2 regions of the Heyndrickxia sp. FSL K6-6286 genome follow, and region 1 is predicted to be linked to the other one. Evidence: a T-box and tRNA genes for the amino acid it is inferred to sense, from the RefSeq annotation. Region 1 holds a T-box; the other holds one or more tRNA genes.
What was found. The T-box of region 1 lies ahead of ileS (isoleucine--tRNA ligase). A T-box ahead of a tRNA ligase gene usually reads a tRNA of that ligase, here a tRNA-Ile.
Positions count from the first base shown of each region.

Region 2: it encodes a tRNA-Ile, which carries the amino acid that the T-box ahead of ileS (isoleucine--tRNA ligase) is inferred to sense. The anticodon was not compared.

Region 1 is NZ_CP152029.1:3,264,301-3,271,445, forward strand. It holds gene ileS (isoleucine--tRNA ligase) at 1-2,338, opposite strand, end outside; T-box leader at 2,488-2,724, opposite strand; gene MHI39_RS16455 (DivIVA domain-containing protein) at 2,771-3,277, opposite strand; gene MHI39_RS16460 (RNA-binding protein) at 3,510-4,286, opposite strand; gene MHI39_RS16465 (YggT family protein) at 4,543-4,803, opposite strand; gene MHI39_RS16470 (cell division protein SepF) at 4,809-5,252, opposite strand; gene MHI39_RS16475 (YggS family pyridoxal phosphate-dependent enzyme) at 5,285-5,962, opposite strand; gene pgeF (peptidoglycan editing factor PgeF) at 5,963-6,781, opposite strand.
Region 2 is NZ_CP152029.1:1,497,542-1,504,686, reverse strand. It holds gene menH (2-succinyl-6-hydroxy-2,4-cyclohexadiene-1-carboxylate synthase) at 1-483, opposite strand, end outside; gene menD (2-succinyl-5-enolpyruvyl-6-hydroxy-3-cyclohexene-1-carboxylic-acid synthase) at 480-2,234, opposite strand; gene MHI39_RS07525 (isochorismate synthase) at 2,231-3,640, opposite strand; gene MHI39_RS07520 (1,4-dihydroxy-2-naphthoate polyprenyltransferase) at 4,046-4,972, shown strand; tRNA gene MHI39_RS07515 (tRNA-Glu) at 5,484-5,555, opposite strand; tRNA gene MHI39_RS07510 (tRNA-Ser) at 5,563-5,650, opposite strand; tRNA gene MHI39_RS07505 (tRNA-Asn) at 5,658-5,732, opposite strand; tRNA gene MHI39_RS07500 (tRNA-Ile) at 5,751-5,827, opposite strand; tRNA gene MHI39_RS07495 (tRNA-Gly) at 5,838-5,911, opposite strand; tRNA gene MHI39_RS07490 (tRNA-Phe) at 6,045-6,120, opposite strand; tRNA gene MHI39_RS07485 (tRNA-Asp) at 6,277-6,353, opposite strand; tRNA gene MHI39_RS07480 (tRNA-Met) at 6,383-6,456, opposite strand; tRNA gene MHI39_RS07475 (tRNA-Ser) at 6,626-6,718, opposite strand; tRNA gene MHI39_RS07470 (tRNA-Ile) at 6,728-6,804, opposite strand; tRNA gene MHI39_RS07465 (tRNA-Met) at 6,809-6,885, opposite strand; tRNA gene MHI39_RS07460 (tRNA-Ala) at 6,910-6,985, opposite strand; tRNA gene MHI39_RS07455 (tRNA-Pro) at 6,996-7,072, opposite strand; tRNA gene MHI39_RS07450 (tRNA-Arg) at 7,077-7,145, opposite strand, start outside.

The DNA of each region.
Region 1 (7,145 bases):
TAAGCTGAACACTAACTTCTTCAATGCCAGGGATATAGCCCCAAACTTCATCAGCCGTATGCGGAAGAATCGGTGTTAAGAGCTTAGTTAAAGTTGTTAAGCATTCATATAGAACGGTTTGCATTGCCCGACGTTCTTCATTATCTTTTGCTTCAATATATAATACATCTTTTGCAAAGTCTAAATAAAATGAACTTAAATCTAGAGTACAGAAATTATTCACATTATGGTAGATCGTTGAATATTCATAACCTTCATAAGCATTTCGAACTTGTTTAATTAAATTATTTAATTTCACAAGCATAAATTGATCCACTTCACGAAGGTCCTCATACTTAACTTTATCAGTTGCAGGATCAAAGTCTGATAAATTTCCTAATAAGAATCGGAACGTATTTCGAATCTTACGATATACTTCTGATACTTGTTTCAAAATAGCATCGGATACACGAACATCTGCTTGATAGTCAACAGATGCTACCCATAAACGAATGATATCTGCTCCTAGTTGATTGACTACCTTTCCAGGCAAGATCACATTTCCTAATGACTTACTCATCTTTCTGCCTTCACCATCAAGGACGAAGCCATGGCTTAGAACACCTTTATATGGTGCTTGACCTGAAACTGCAACAGAAGTAGTTAATGATGAATTAAACCATCCACGGTACTGATCAGATCCTTCAAGATAAAGATCTGCAGGACGCTGAAGATCATCACGTTCAACTAGTACACCTTGATGGGATGAACCTGAATCGAACCATACATCCATAATATCTGTTTCTTTTGTAAATTCCCCATTTGGACTACTTGGGTGTGTGAATCCCTCAGGCAATAGATCCTTTGCTTCACGTTCAAACCAAATATTTGACCCATGCTCACGGAATAAATTAGAGATATGCTCGATTGTTTCATCAGTGATGATCGGGTCACCATTTTCCCCATAAAATACCGGGATTGGTACACCCCACGCACGTTGTCTTGAAATACACCAATCGCCACGGTCACGGACCATATTAAATAGGCGTGTTTCACCCCAAGTTGGTACCCATTTTACTTCCTTTATAGCTTGTAAAAGTTCTTCACGGAACTTATCAATAGATGCAAACCATTGCGCAGTAGCTCGGAAGATAACAGGTTTCTTCGTTCTCCAATCATGCGGATATGAGTGTGTGAAGAAGTTTAATTTAAGTAATGCACCAGCTTCCTCCAACTTCTCTGTAATCGGCTTATTTGCTTTATCATAGAATAATCCTTCAAAGCCAGGTGCCTCAGAAGTTAAAACACCTTTATCATCAACTGGACATAAAACATCTAACCCATATTTTTTACCTACAAGGAAATCATCTTCCCCATGACCTGGAGCTGTATGAACACATCCAGTACCAGATTCTGTAGTAACATGGTCACCTAAAATTACTAATGAATCTCGATCATATAATGGATGTTTAGCTACTACATATTCTAGCTCTTTTCCTGTAACTGTTTGAACAATTTCAGGGGATTCCCATTCTAAAACTTCAGAAACCGTTTCTAGTAATGCTTTCGCAATTACATATTTTTCGTTATTAACGCTTACTACTACATAGTCAATTTCCGGATTTACAGCAATTCCTAAATTGGCCGGAATTGTCCATGGTGTCGTCGTCCAAATAATAATCTTTGTATTAGCTTCTAATACACCTTTTCCATCTTTTACTTCAAAGGCAACATAGATAGATGGAGATTTAATATCTTTATATTCAATTTCTGCTTCGGCTAAAGCTGATTCACTAGAAGGAGACCAGTAAACAGGTTTCATTCCTTTATAAATATATCCTTTTTTAGCCATCTCACCAAAAACCTTAATTTGTTGTGCTTCATATTCAGGCTTTAAAGTGATATATGGATTTTCCCAATCACCACGTACACCTAAACGTTTAAATGCTTCACGTTGATTATCAACTTGTTGATAGGCATATTCCTCACAAAGTTTACGGAATTCGGCAACAGACATTTCCTTACGTTTGACACCTTTGTTCGTTAACGCTTGTTCAATTGGCAAACCATGTGTATCCCAGCCAGGAACATAAGGAGCATTGAATCCTGTCATTGATTTATATCGAACGATAAAATCTTTTAATGTTTTATTTAATGCATGCCCCATATGAAGATCGCCATTAGCATATGGAGGTCCATCATGAAGGACAAATAATGGTCTACCTTTTGTATGCTCTTGCACCTTTTCGTAGATATTAAGTTCCTTCCATTTTTCTTGAATTTCCGGTTCGCGTTTAGGAAGGTTTCCTCGCATTGGAAATTCTGTTTTTGGCATTAATAACGTATCTTTATAATCCATGTTACTTCCTCCTTGATATCATAGGGACCAACAATTTGAAAAATCCCGAATTCACTATACACATCATTGCCTATTTAGAACTATTCTATAGGCTTTTTCTTACTTTTGTATGGATATGTTTAAACAACAAAAAAACCTTCACATCCCTGTAAAGGGACGAGAAGGTTTTCCCGCGGTACCACCCTAGTAGATAATCATAGATTATCCGCCTCTTAGCATTCGTATCGTGAATGATTCGCTATTATCTACTGACCATAAAGGTGTTCAATTCAAGAACTCTAGGGTGATGTTCCAATTATTTGCTTATACCAAGCTTTCACTATCCTTGGTTCGCTTTATATAATAAGACCTGTAAATAATTGTACTGTCCCTGTCATCGTTTAAAATATTAGTTTTATAAATTATATGTGAAATAATTTCATTTCGTCAAGATTATTTCATTTCTTCTTCAAGATTTAATTCTGTAGCATCAATTTCAAATTCCATTAAATGGTCCCAATCATCATTTTTTAACAAATCTAATTGAGCTTCGATTAACATCTTAAATCTTGTACGGAATACCTTTGATTGCTTTTTCAATTCTTCAATTTCTAAAGCAATTTTTCTAGCTTTTGACAATGCTTCATTTACAATTCTATCTGCATTTTTCTCAGCTTCTCTAATAATTAACTTCGATTCCTTTTGCGCATTGCCACGAACTTCCTCAGCCGCTTCTTGGGCAACAACTATGGATTTATGCAGTGTTTCCTCTATGTTGGTAAAATGTCCTAAGCGTTCATTAAGAGAGTTTAACGTTTCTTCCAACTCTTTTTTCTCACGAATGATAATTTCATAATCCTTAATAATTTGGTCGAGGAATTCATTTACTTCGTCCTCATCGTACCCTCGAAAACCTCTACTAAATTCTTTATTATGTATATCCAATGGTGTTAAAGGCATTCTGCCACCTCCACAATGTATTCAAATTTAATCTTTAATAACTTTATGATTAAGTCCTATAAACAAGACCAGAAAACATTTTTATCTATATTCAATAGATATCAAGGCGCTTGCCTTTAGCTTCAACGCTAGCCCCTGAAAGTAAAAAACTTCAAGTTAAGACGGTTGAACTCCTAACTCTATTATACCGATATTCGACAGTTTGTGGGGATTTTCCTGCAACTTTTTCAAATTATTTCAACACACCAGCTTTTATTCGCCATTTTTCTTTTTTGGTCTTCCCGTCAAATGAAAGCAGCTTACACCTTCCATGTCCTCTTGCAGACAATACGTCCCCTTCTTCACAAATAAAAGCTGATTGTTCCACAATTCGCCAATTTATTTTCACCAAACCATGGGCTATAAGCGTTTGGGCTTTTTGTCTAGAAATATTGTATACAGAAGATAGAACTGCATCCAAACGTAGTGAACTCACTGTCGTTTGAATTTCTTGCCAAACTTCCCCAGTTGAAATTGCATCACTTAACGGGATTTCTAGAAGTTGAATGGATGTTTTACCGATTTGTCGGAACTCAAGCTTAATATAATCCAATAATTCTTTTGCTATAAAAAACTGTATACGCTCATTTTGGCATAAAATATCTCCAAACTTTTCTCGTTTTAATCCAATAGACATAAGCGTCCCCAACACCTGTCGATGCGTCAATGTAACAAATTTGGATGGATATTTTACTTCTAGTAAAGCAATTTGGTAATCTTCAGGCGATGGGGAATAGTAATCTGGATATAGGAGAACTCTGTTTCGCTCACAATCAGAATTCCCACCAAAAATCCCGTATTTCACACTTTGTTCATTGCCAATGATTGACTTCAGAATATGTATTTGCCGAGGATCTAAAAAATCAACTAACTTAGGTGCATAACGATCTTCGACAAACTGTTTCCATTGAATGACTTGATCAATAAAATCTTTTTCCTCTGATCTAAAATGTTGATATATATTATCCATAAATACCTCTTATACTTATTGATTACTATAGAAAAAGAAGACTGTTTTCGTATAGTTTGTTGGTTGTGTAAAAGCCAAACAACCGACTTTTACACTCAATAAAGGAATCCAGCGATTCATATGGAGTTTGCAGCTCTTTTCTCTGTGAAAAGGAGGGTGTAACGCTCTTGAGTTGATGATTTTTCGTTAAAACTTTACTTAATATCAACAATGTTTGAGAAAAGAGCCAAAAAGAAAAAGGTAGTATGATTACTACCTAGATGGTCCAATAATAAATCTGGCTAAGTCCATAGCTAGCTAATCTTAATACGATAATAGCTACAATTGGAGAAATATCAATCATTCCAATAGGTGGAATAAACCGTCTAAATTGTTCTAAATAGGGTTCACAAATTCGGCCAAAAATTTGTCCAATAGAAGATTGTTGAGCATTAAACCATGACATAAAAATATAAATAATAATAATATACGAGTAAATTTTAATTGCTTCTAATAAAATAGTTACTATTAATGCCATTCCTTTTAAGACCACCTCGAATCAAATTCACTATGTTGAATTAAATCGGAAATATTCCCTGATACTTCTACATTATCTGGAGTGCATAAGAATATATCCGTCCCAATTCTTTGGATATCTCCACCAATTGCATAAACTGTACCACTTAAGAAATCTATAATTCTTTTGGCTTGATCATGCTCAATTCTTTGCAAATTAACAACGACAGCTCGTCTATTTTTTAAATGATCTGCAATATCTTGAGCTTCTGCATAAACCCTTGGTTCAAATAAAATCACTTTAGAAGATGAAGACTTTTGAACACTTTGGAGGCTCACTACATTTTGCCTCTGATTAGCAGGTTTTGTATATTGTTCCCGCTCTGGCTCACTATCCATCTTTTCTTCTTCTGTATATTCATATTCATCATCTAATAAAAAAAATGATTTCAACTTTGTTTTTATCCCCATGTTCACACCTCCTATAAGATGACCTGCTTATTTCATCCTTCATCGCCAACTAATGACGTACCAATTCGAATATATGTAGCACCTTCTTCAATTGCTATTGTATAGTCATTAGACATTCCCATTGATAATTCATTACATGGTGCATAATCAAGCTGTAATTCTTGAATTTTCACTTGAAGTTCTTTCAATCCACGAAAACTTTGACGAATGATTTCTACATTTTCAGTCAAAGGTGCCATTGTCATTAAACCAATCACTTTAATGTTTTCTAAATCTTTTAAATCATGTATAAAATTTACCACATTCTCCGGACTAATGCCATGCTTAGATTCTTCCCCTGATACATTAACCTGTACAAAGCAAGATATTTGCTTATTGGCACGCTTATTTATTTCTTCAGCTAAAGAAAGTCGGTCTAGAGAATGAATAAAAGATACTTTATCAATAATATTTTTGACTTTTCTAGTTTGCAAAGAGCCTATGAAATGCCAAACTGCATCGTTTCCTATTGTTTCCCATTTATTTAATAGACCTTCATCACGATTTTCCCCCAAATTTTTAACCCCTGCCTGAAGTGCTTCCTGTGCACGTTCAGTAGTCACATATTTCGTAACTGCAATAAGTTTAATTTCTTCGGAGTTTCTATTAGATCTTTCACATGCTGCTTTAATTTTTTCATTAATGATTGAAAGATTTTCAACCACTTTCATTTAAATATCTCCTTTCAAACCAATAAAACTAAGCATTCTTCCTGTTTTTCCATGATCACGTCGATGAGAAAAAAATTCTTGATGATCACAACTCGTACAATAATTAGTGAGTTCAATATTTTCCAATTTAACTCCTGATTTTAAAAGAATCATTTGATTTAATTTTTTTAAATCTAAATGATATTGTCCATCCGATATTTCTTGGTATGGACAATCATCTTCTACCCAAGTATTTACTTTCTCAATCACTCGATCATCGACGATATAACAATTTTTGCAAATAGATGGACCAATTACCACGTTAATTTCTTCTGGTTTAATTCCTTCCTGATTCCATTTATCAACCATTTCTTTGGCGATCCCATTTACTGTTCCTTTCCAGCCTGCATGAGCTACGCCAATAATATGATGATTTGGCGCGTAAAAGAATAAGGGCACACAATCAGCAAAACAAAGAGTGAGAAGAATATCTTCTTCACCTGTATATAGTCCATCAGTTCGTTGGATACTACTTGAATAATCAAGTGCTCCTTTTCCAGCATCAGCATGATCCACTTTTGCAATATATGTATCGTGTGTTTGCTCGGCTCCTATCCAATGATCAAGAGTAAATCCAAGCTTCTTGGAAAGTAGTTTCCGGTTTGATTGTACACTCTTTTGGTCATCACCTACATGAAACCCAAAATTTAATGAGGCAAACTGTTTTTCACTTTGGCCGCCTAGCTTTGTTGTAAATCCAGCAATTAGCCGGGAATTTATCTGATTCCAATTTTCAATGATAAAAAACTCTTTCTCTTTTTTTTGGAAAGGTTCGCTCATAATCGTAACTCCTAATAAGGTTCTTAACCTTAGATTCTTTTTTATAGTTTATCACAGATTACGTTTTGGTTCATTCAAAAACTGTAAATCAAATCACTTGTAAAAGAAGAGATTGTGACAGATAAAGAGGAATTGAAGTGGATAATGTGTCTCAAGATCGGTGTTTGAGACACATAAAGAAGAATTGAGGAGAAAAATGTGTCTCAGGCCCAGTGCTTGAGACAGGTAAATGGGCTGAGAACTAAAAAATGTGTCTCAAGAACAGGGATTGAGACACATAAATGGGCTAAGAACTAAAAAATGTGTCTCGAGACCAGTGCTTGTGACACATAATAGGACTGAAAACTGAATAATGTGTCTCAGG
Region 2 (7,145 bases), 1.8 Mb from region 1:
AAATAATGGAATATCAGTCCAATAATCTACGAAGGATTCAATTCCTTCTTCAATTATTCTCTTCGCTAATCTCTCATCTTGGTGACGTCTTTCAATTCTTGCTTCCTCCGTTTTTAATCCAGGAGAAACACTTTCTAAAAGAAGCATACTCACCATATCTGGAAAACATGTAGCAAATGTTAGTGCCAATCTACCACCCATAGAATAGCCTAATACTTTTATTTTGTTTATTTTTAATTGAAAGAGAATGTCTTTAATATCATGTGCTACTAGTTCTATCTGATAACGCTCTGCAGCTTTAGGACACTCTGTTTTGCCATGACCGAGTATATCTATAAGGATACATTGATAACGTTTATTTAAAAATTGAACAACTGCGTTCCACGTTGTACAATCTCCAGTAAATCCATGTAAAAGTAATAAGGGCTCACCTGAGCCTATTACTTCTACATGATAGTTTACTCCATTTACATGAATGTTCATAATTGATCACCGCGTAAATAATGATCCACTTCCATTGAGACATGCTTCCACATTTTACGATGAACCTCAACATTCTTTTCACGGTTGGTAGGAACTTCAATTACATGTAAACCTTTAGTTTCAACCGAGGCTTCAATCGATTGTTGGAAGTCATCCCAATTTCTTACTTTAGAATAATTACCATTATACATTTGAACCACATGCTCAAAGGCTAAGTCAGTTGGAGTCCCAAAAAGGACTTCAAAATGCTTTTTCTCACTTGACTGCGGAAGGTAATGAAAAATTCCTCCACCATTATTATTTATAACAATAATGGTGATATTTAATTGATACATTTTAGCAGCAAGTAATCCATTTAAATCATGGAAAAATGATAAATCACCTATTAATAAGAATAGTGGTTCACCATATAGACTTGCACCAAGTGCACTTGAAACAACCCCATCAATCCCATTTGCTCCTCGATTTGCCATAACACGTATCTTTTTACTGTTAAAATGGAAAAATGTATCAACATCACGAATAGGCATACTATTCCCTACAAATAAAGTACTATTCTCTGGCATACCTTTAATCAATTCTAAGACAACTTTCCCTTCGTCCAATTCATTGATATCTCCAATTTCTTGTATGACAGTACTTCTTGAAATATTATTTAAATGCTGCCACATATATAGCCACTGAGCATTTTCTTTTTTATTTACTTTCTTACATAGCTCATTACAAAAAAGAGCTTCATCACAATAAATCATTTGCGTTGCCTTCTTGATTGGATCTCTCCAACCTCCATTTCCACTTTCAACAATGAAATGCTCCGTATCAGACAAACTTTTCATGAATAGCGTAAGTGGCTTCGAAACTGGCATTCCACCGAATCGCAAGATGACATCCGGTTTTAATTTTTCTTTATATTGGGTTTCCTTTAAGATTGCATCATAATTATCAATAATATAGTCCCCGGAAAAATTACCACTTCGTAATTGTGACAATGGATCCGCCAAAATTGGATATCCTAATTTCTCAGCTAATTCTATAATTGAGTCCTGTAGATATGGATGATCAAGCACTCCACAAATAATGAGTCCTTTCTCTGTATTCTTAAGCTTTTCACTTAAATCCAGCATAACGTTCTCATTTGGCATAAGATGCCCGTGAGTTACAGTGACACTTGGCTGATCATCTAAGTCTGCATATGGCGATGGCTCAATAATTGGAATAAGTGGTTCCCTCAATGGAAAGTTCAAATGGACAGGTCCAGCAGGCTCTAATAACGCGATACTTACTGCTCTAGATGCTGTTGTGCGCACAAAGCTAAACATCTCTTCATTCGCTTCTGGAATGGCCATTTCCGTAAACCATTTAACATGTTCACCATATAAATGAATTTGGTTAATAGCTTGGGGCGCACCAATATCCCTCAGCTCATGAGGGCGATCAGCAGTTAATACAACAAGTGGTACTCTTGCTATTCTAGCCTCTACAATTGCTGGGTAATAATTGGCTGCAGCCGTTCCAGAAGTACATAGTAATGCCACAGGCTTTCTAGTTTGTTTTGCTATCCCCAATGCAAAAAAAGCAGCAGAGCGTTCATCAATATTAATGTAATAATTTAGTTTGGGATGCTCAGCAATGAGCATAGCTAACGGTGTTGATCTAGAACCAGGACTAATAACTACATTTTCAATTCCAGCATTCGATAGTTCCTGAATAAACATTGCTAAATATTTTGTTAAAGTTTCTTGATGTATCATAGTTGTTTTCCTCCTAATGCTCGAAGCATCGGACGAAATTTAATTCTTGTCTCAAAATATTCATCCTCCGGGATTGAATCAGCCACTACACCACACCCGGCATATAAAAATGCTTCTTTTCCCTTTATTAGACTTGATCTGATTCCTACTGCAAATTCACCATTTCCCTGATAGTCCAGCCAGCCGATTGGAGCAGCATAGAAGCCACGATCCATATTTTCCACTTCACGAATGATTTGCATCGCATCCGTTGTCGGAACTCCCCCCATAGCTGGTGTCGGATGTAAATCTTTAGCTATAGATAGAATGGATGTATTTTTATTTTTAACTGTCCCTTTCACTGGTGTGAAAAGATGTTGAATGTCGCGCATCTTCATTAACGTCGGTTCGATAGCGATTTCTAAATCATGACAATATTTATTCATAATCTCTTGGATCATTGATACAACGAATTGGTGCTCTTGTCTATTCTTATCGTCATTTAATAGAGCTTGTCCTAAGGCAACATCTTTTTTCTCATCTTTATCTCTTTTTATTGATCCTGCAATACAGGCAGATAAAATGTTATCCCCTATTTTTTTCACAAGCCTTTCAGGTGAAGCACCTGTAAAACAACTATCTAACCATTCTAACGCAAAGATAAAACTTTCATGCTGTTCATTCCATAAATGATTCAATACATGGTCCGAAGAAATCTCTCCATTAAAGGTTACATTCATTTTTCTAGCCATAACAACTTTTCTTACTTCATTATCATCATTTAATAGACGAACTACATTAGCGACAGCCTTTTTCCACGCATCAGGATTTACTTCTTCTTCTTGATGTATGTCTACCTTTAATATATTTTCTGATGCACTTGATGATAGAATTTGTTCTTTAATTCTAAGTAATTGAGCCAATCTATCTTTATCTTTGATTGAAGAACATCGTATATTTATCGTTAAATACGAACTTTGTTTATCGATTACTAACATTAATTCAGGTAAATGGAATAATGCATTAGTGAATGAACTCCACTCTGGTTCTTCTACACTATCAGGATCAAAAGAAAAGCCTCCGAATATAAGAGGTCCTGTGCCTTGTACGTTATATGGATTATAAATATGAGCATCTTTAATGAGATCATTCCATTCAGACTGAATCGTTTCAAATCGATGTTCCCCTAAAGATGTTTGTAATGTATAAGTACTTCCTAAACCTACGATGATGGTTTCATCATCGGGTACTTTCCAAAAAAACCTTTTCCCTTGAAATAACTGCTTAGCAGAAGAATAAAATGAAAGGGGGTTCATATTATTCAAAATTTCTGTATAGCTAAATAGAATGGGATACTCTTTATCCTTAGCTCTACCAACAGCAATTTCAAACTCAGTTTCAATTTTTGAATGTTGAATACTTGTCAACTTTATCTCCCCCAAAACTACCTTACGTTAATTACTATGATCATTGCATTCTTGTTCTATATTATGCCCAACTTTTAAGATACACTTCTAAATCGACGGAGTCAACGAACATATCTTATGAAACTTTTTCCCTACCTTATTATATGACAACTAGACAAAAAAGTTCAGTAATCTATGATTCAAATATTGAAATGGGAATTTTTCTTTCCATTACATATAAAAATTGATTGACACCTATCCTTCATTTACCTACACTTTAGAGTGTACTCCTATTGTCATTTCGATGGTCTATAGGAGGACTAAATCTGCATTAACAATAGATTTGCACGCCTTATGGATAATGCTGGGGAACAAAACCAGATGAACTTTTTCAAGGTAAAGATATGTAAAGGGAGAGACATAACAATGAGTTCACATTCTTCACCATTGGTGAAACCAGACAAAGGATGGCGAATTTGGTGGCAATTAACGCGACCCCATACGCTTACTGCTTCTTTTGTCCCTGTATTATTAGGGACAGCCTTTGCCATGCAAAACTCAAAGATTGATATTCCAATATTCATTGCGATGCTAGTGGCTTGCCTACTAATACAGGCAGCGACAAATATGTTTAATGAGTATTACGATTATGCTAGAGGACTAGACCATGAAGAATCAGTTGGAATTGGCGGTGCCATTGTCCGAAATGGTGTAAAACCAAAAACTGTTCTTAATCTTGCTCTGATTTTCTATGGGATCTCTGCATTATTAGGACTGTATATTATCATCAGTAGTTCCTGGTGGATTGCAGTTATTGGAGCCATATGTATGGCTGTTGGTTATTTTTATACTGGAGGACCCTTACCAATTGCATATACCCCTTTTGGAGAAATTATTTCAGGGTTCTTTATGGGGATTGTTATTATACTAATTTCTTATTTTATTCAAACCGGTAATATTACGACAGATAGCATTCTTATCTCTATTCCTATATTCATTTTAGTAGGAGCAATTATGTTATCCAATAACATTCGTGATTTAGATGGAGATAAGGAAAATGGACGGAAAACAGTTGCTATTCTAATAGGAAGAAAAAATGCAATTACATTACTTGCTACCATGTTTATAGTCTCATATCTATGGTTAATTGTTTTAGTGCTAATGCAGATCGTCACACCATGGACTCTCATTACACTTTTAAGCCTTCCAATGCCTATTAAAGCAGTAAGAGGCTTCATTGGAAAGACAGAACCTATTCAAATGGTTCCTGCGATGAAAGCAACAGCTCAAACAAATACTTTCTTTGGTTTACTAGTAACAATTGGGCTTTTCATTTCATTTCTTATCAAGTAGTGAAAAACAGATTTCATATGTTGCTATTCCTTATAGCAACATAACATTAAAATGAGATTCAATGCTAAATGTGGGGAGAAGTTATTTTTACTTCTCCCCTTTTTCTTTTATTCTAAGAAGATAATAGTTTTTGCTCAACGCTTTCGTTCAGTTGATTCAACAGTCTCTACCAATTGTTCAAATCATTTCACTTTTGTTAAGGCTATACGTATACCCATGGGCTTTTGACAGACAGGAAAAAAAGGATTTTTATAAGCCTGTTGAGATGGACTTTGATTATTCTCCTATACTTTTTTATAATCAAGTAATATCATGTTAGAATTTATTATGTATAGTTGATACTGGTTTCTTGAAAACTCACATAATGATTACGAGCATTTTTTATGTCTTAAAATTGTGTAAATCCCTACATCATATAGTATAGAACCAATATTACCTCTAGACAAAAAAAGGTAGTTTAAAAGTTTCTATTTTAGAAATCTTTTAAACTACCTTTTTTCTTAATAATGAATGACCCGTACGGGATTCGAACCCGTGTTACCGCCGTGAAAGGGCGGTGTCTTAACCGCTTGACCAACGGGCCGACAATACGGAGAAGGAGGGATTTGAACCCTCGCGCCGGTTACCCGACCTACACCCTTAGCAGGGGCGCCTCTTCAGCCACTTGAGTACTTCTCCAATTATATGGCTCCGCAGGTAGGATTCGAACCTACGACCGATCGGTTAACAGCCGATAGCTCTACCACTGAGCTACTGCGGAACAAGTAAATTATCATTATGGTGGGCCTAAATGGACTCGAACCATCGACCTCACGCTTATCAGGCGTGCGCTCTAACCAGCTGAGCTATAGGCCCACAAAAATTATGGAGCGGGTGATGGGAATCGAACCCACGACAACAGCTTGGAAGGCTGTAGTTTTACCACTAAACTACACCCGCATGATGGGGCCACTAATCGGAATCGACCTCACAAATGTCTGAGCCACAATCCAATTTTTAACCACTTCGGAATAGCCGTCATGTTCAACTAAACATTGGATTACATGTAGTTATTAGCCACTTAAACATAAAATGGTGGCTCGGGACGGAATCGAACCGCCGACACATGGATTTTCAGTCCATTGCTCTACCGACTGAGCTACCGAGCCAAATATAATATCTATTTTCTATATAAAATTGTGTTCGCCATCGTCCCAATTTCAGAAAGCTTATTCAAGCTGTGGCTCAATTGGTACGCTGATGTATCGCTTTGTAGCCTATTCGGACGTGCTCTACCGACTGAGCTACCGAGCCAAATTATAAAATGGCGGTCCGGACGGGACTCGAACCCGCGACCTCCTGCGTGACAGGCAGGCATTCTAACCAACTGAACTACCGGACCAAATTTCTTTCAAGTTTACTTGAAAATGATTGCGGAGGCAGGATTTGAACCTGCGACCTTCGGGTTATGAGCCCGACGAGCTACCAGACTGCTCCACCCCGCGACGATATTATTAAAAATATTCTAATCCAATCTTTTCATCAACTGTCCCGATTTCAGTATGCTTACTCTAGTAGCAGCTCAATCGGTACAACTCGTAGTTGTTCGATGAAGTAACGCTCGTTGCTCCACCCAGTGACGATATTATTAAAAATCTTTTAAAGAAATAGTTATGGCGGAGGAAGAGGGATTCGAACCCCCGCGCGGTGTAACCCGCCTGTCGGTTTTCAAGACCGATCCCTTCAGCCAGACTTGGGTATTCCTCCAATTATATATGGTGGACCTTGTAGGACTCGAACCTACGACCGGACGGTTATGAGCCGTCTGCTCTAACCAGCTGAGCTAAAGGTCCTCTATGGTAGCGGCGGAGGGGATCGAACCCACGACCTCACGGGTATGAACCGTACGCTCTAGCCAGCTGAGCTACGCCGCCATAGTAAATTTTAATTTTAGATATTGGTGGAGCCTAGCGGGATCGAACCGCTGACCTCCTGCGTGCAAAGCAGGCGCTCTCCCAGCTGAGCTAAGGCCCCAATTGTATAATGGTCGGGAAGACAGGATTCGAACCTGCGACCCCATGGTCCCAAACCATGTGCTCTACCAAGCTGAGCTACTTCCCGTTCATGGCGCGCCCGAGAGGAGTCGAACCCCTAACCTTTTGATCCGTAGTCAAACGCTCTATCCAATTGAGCT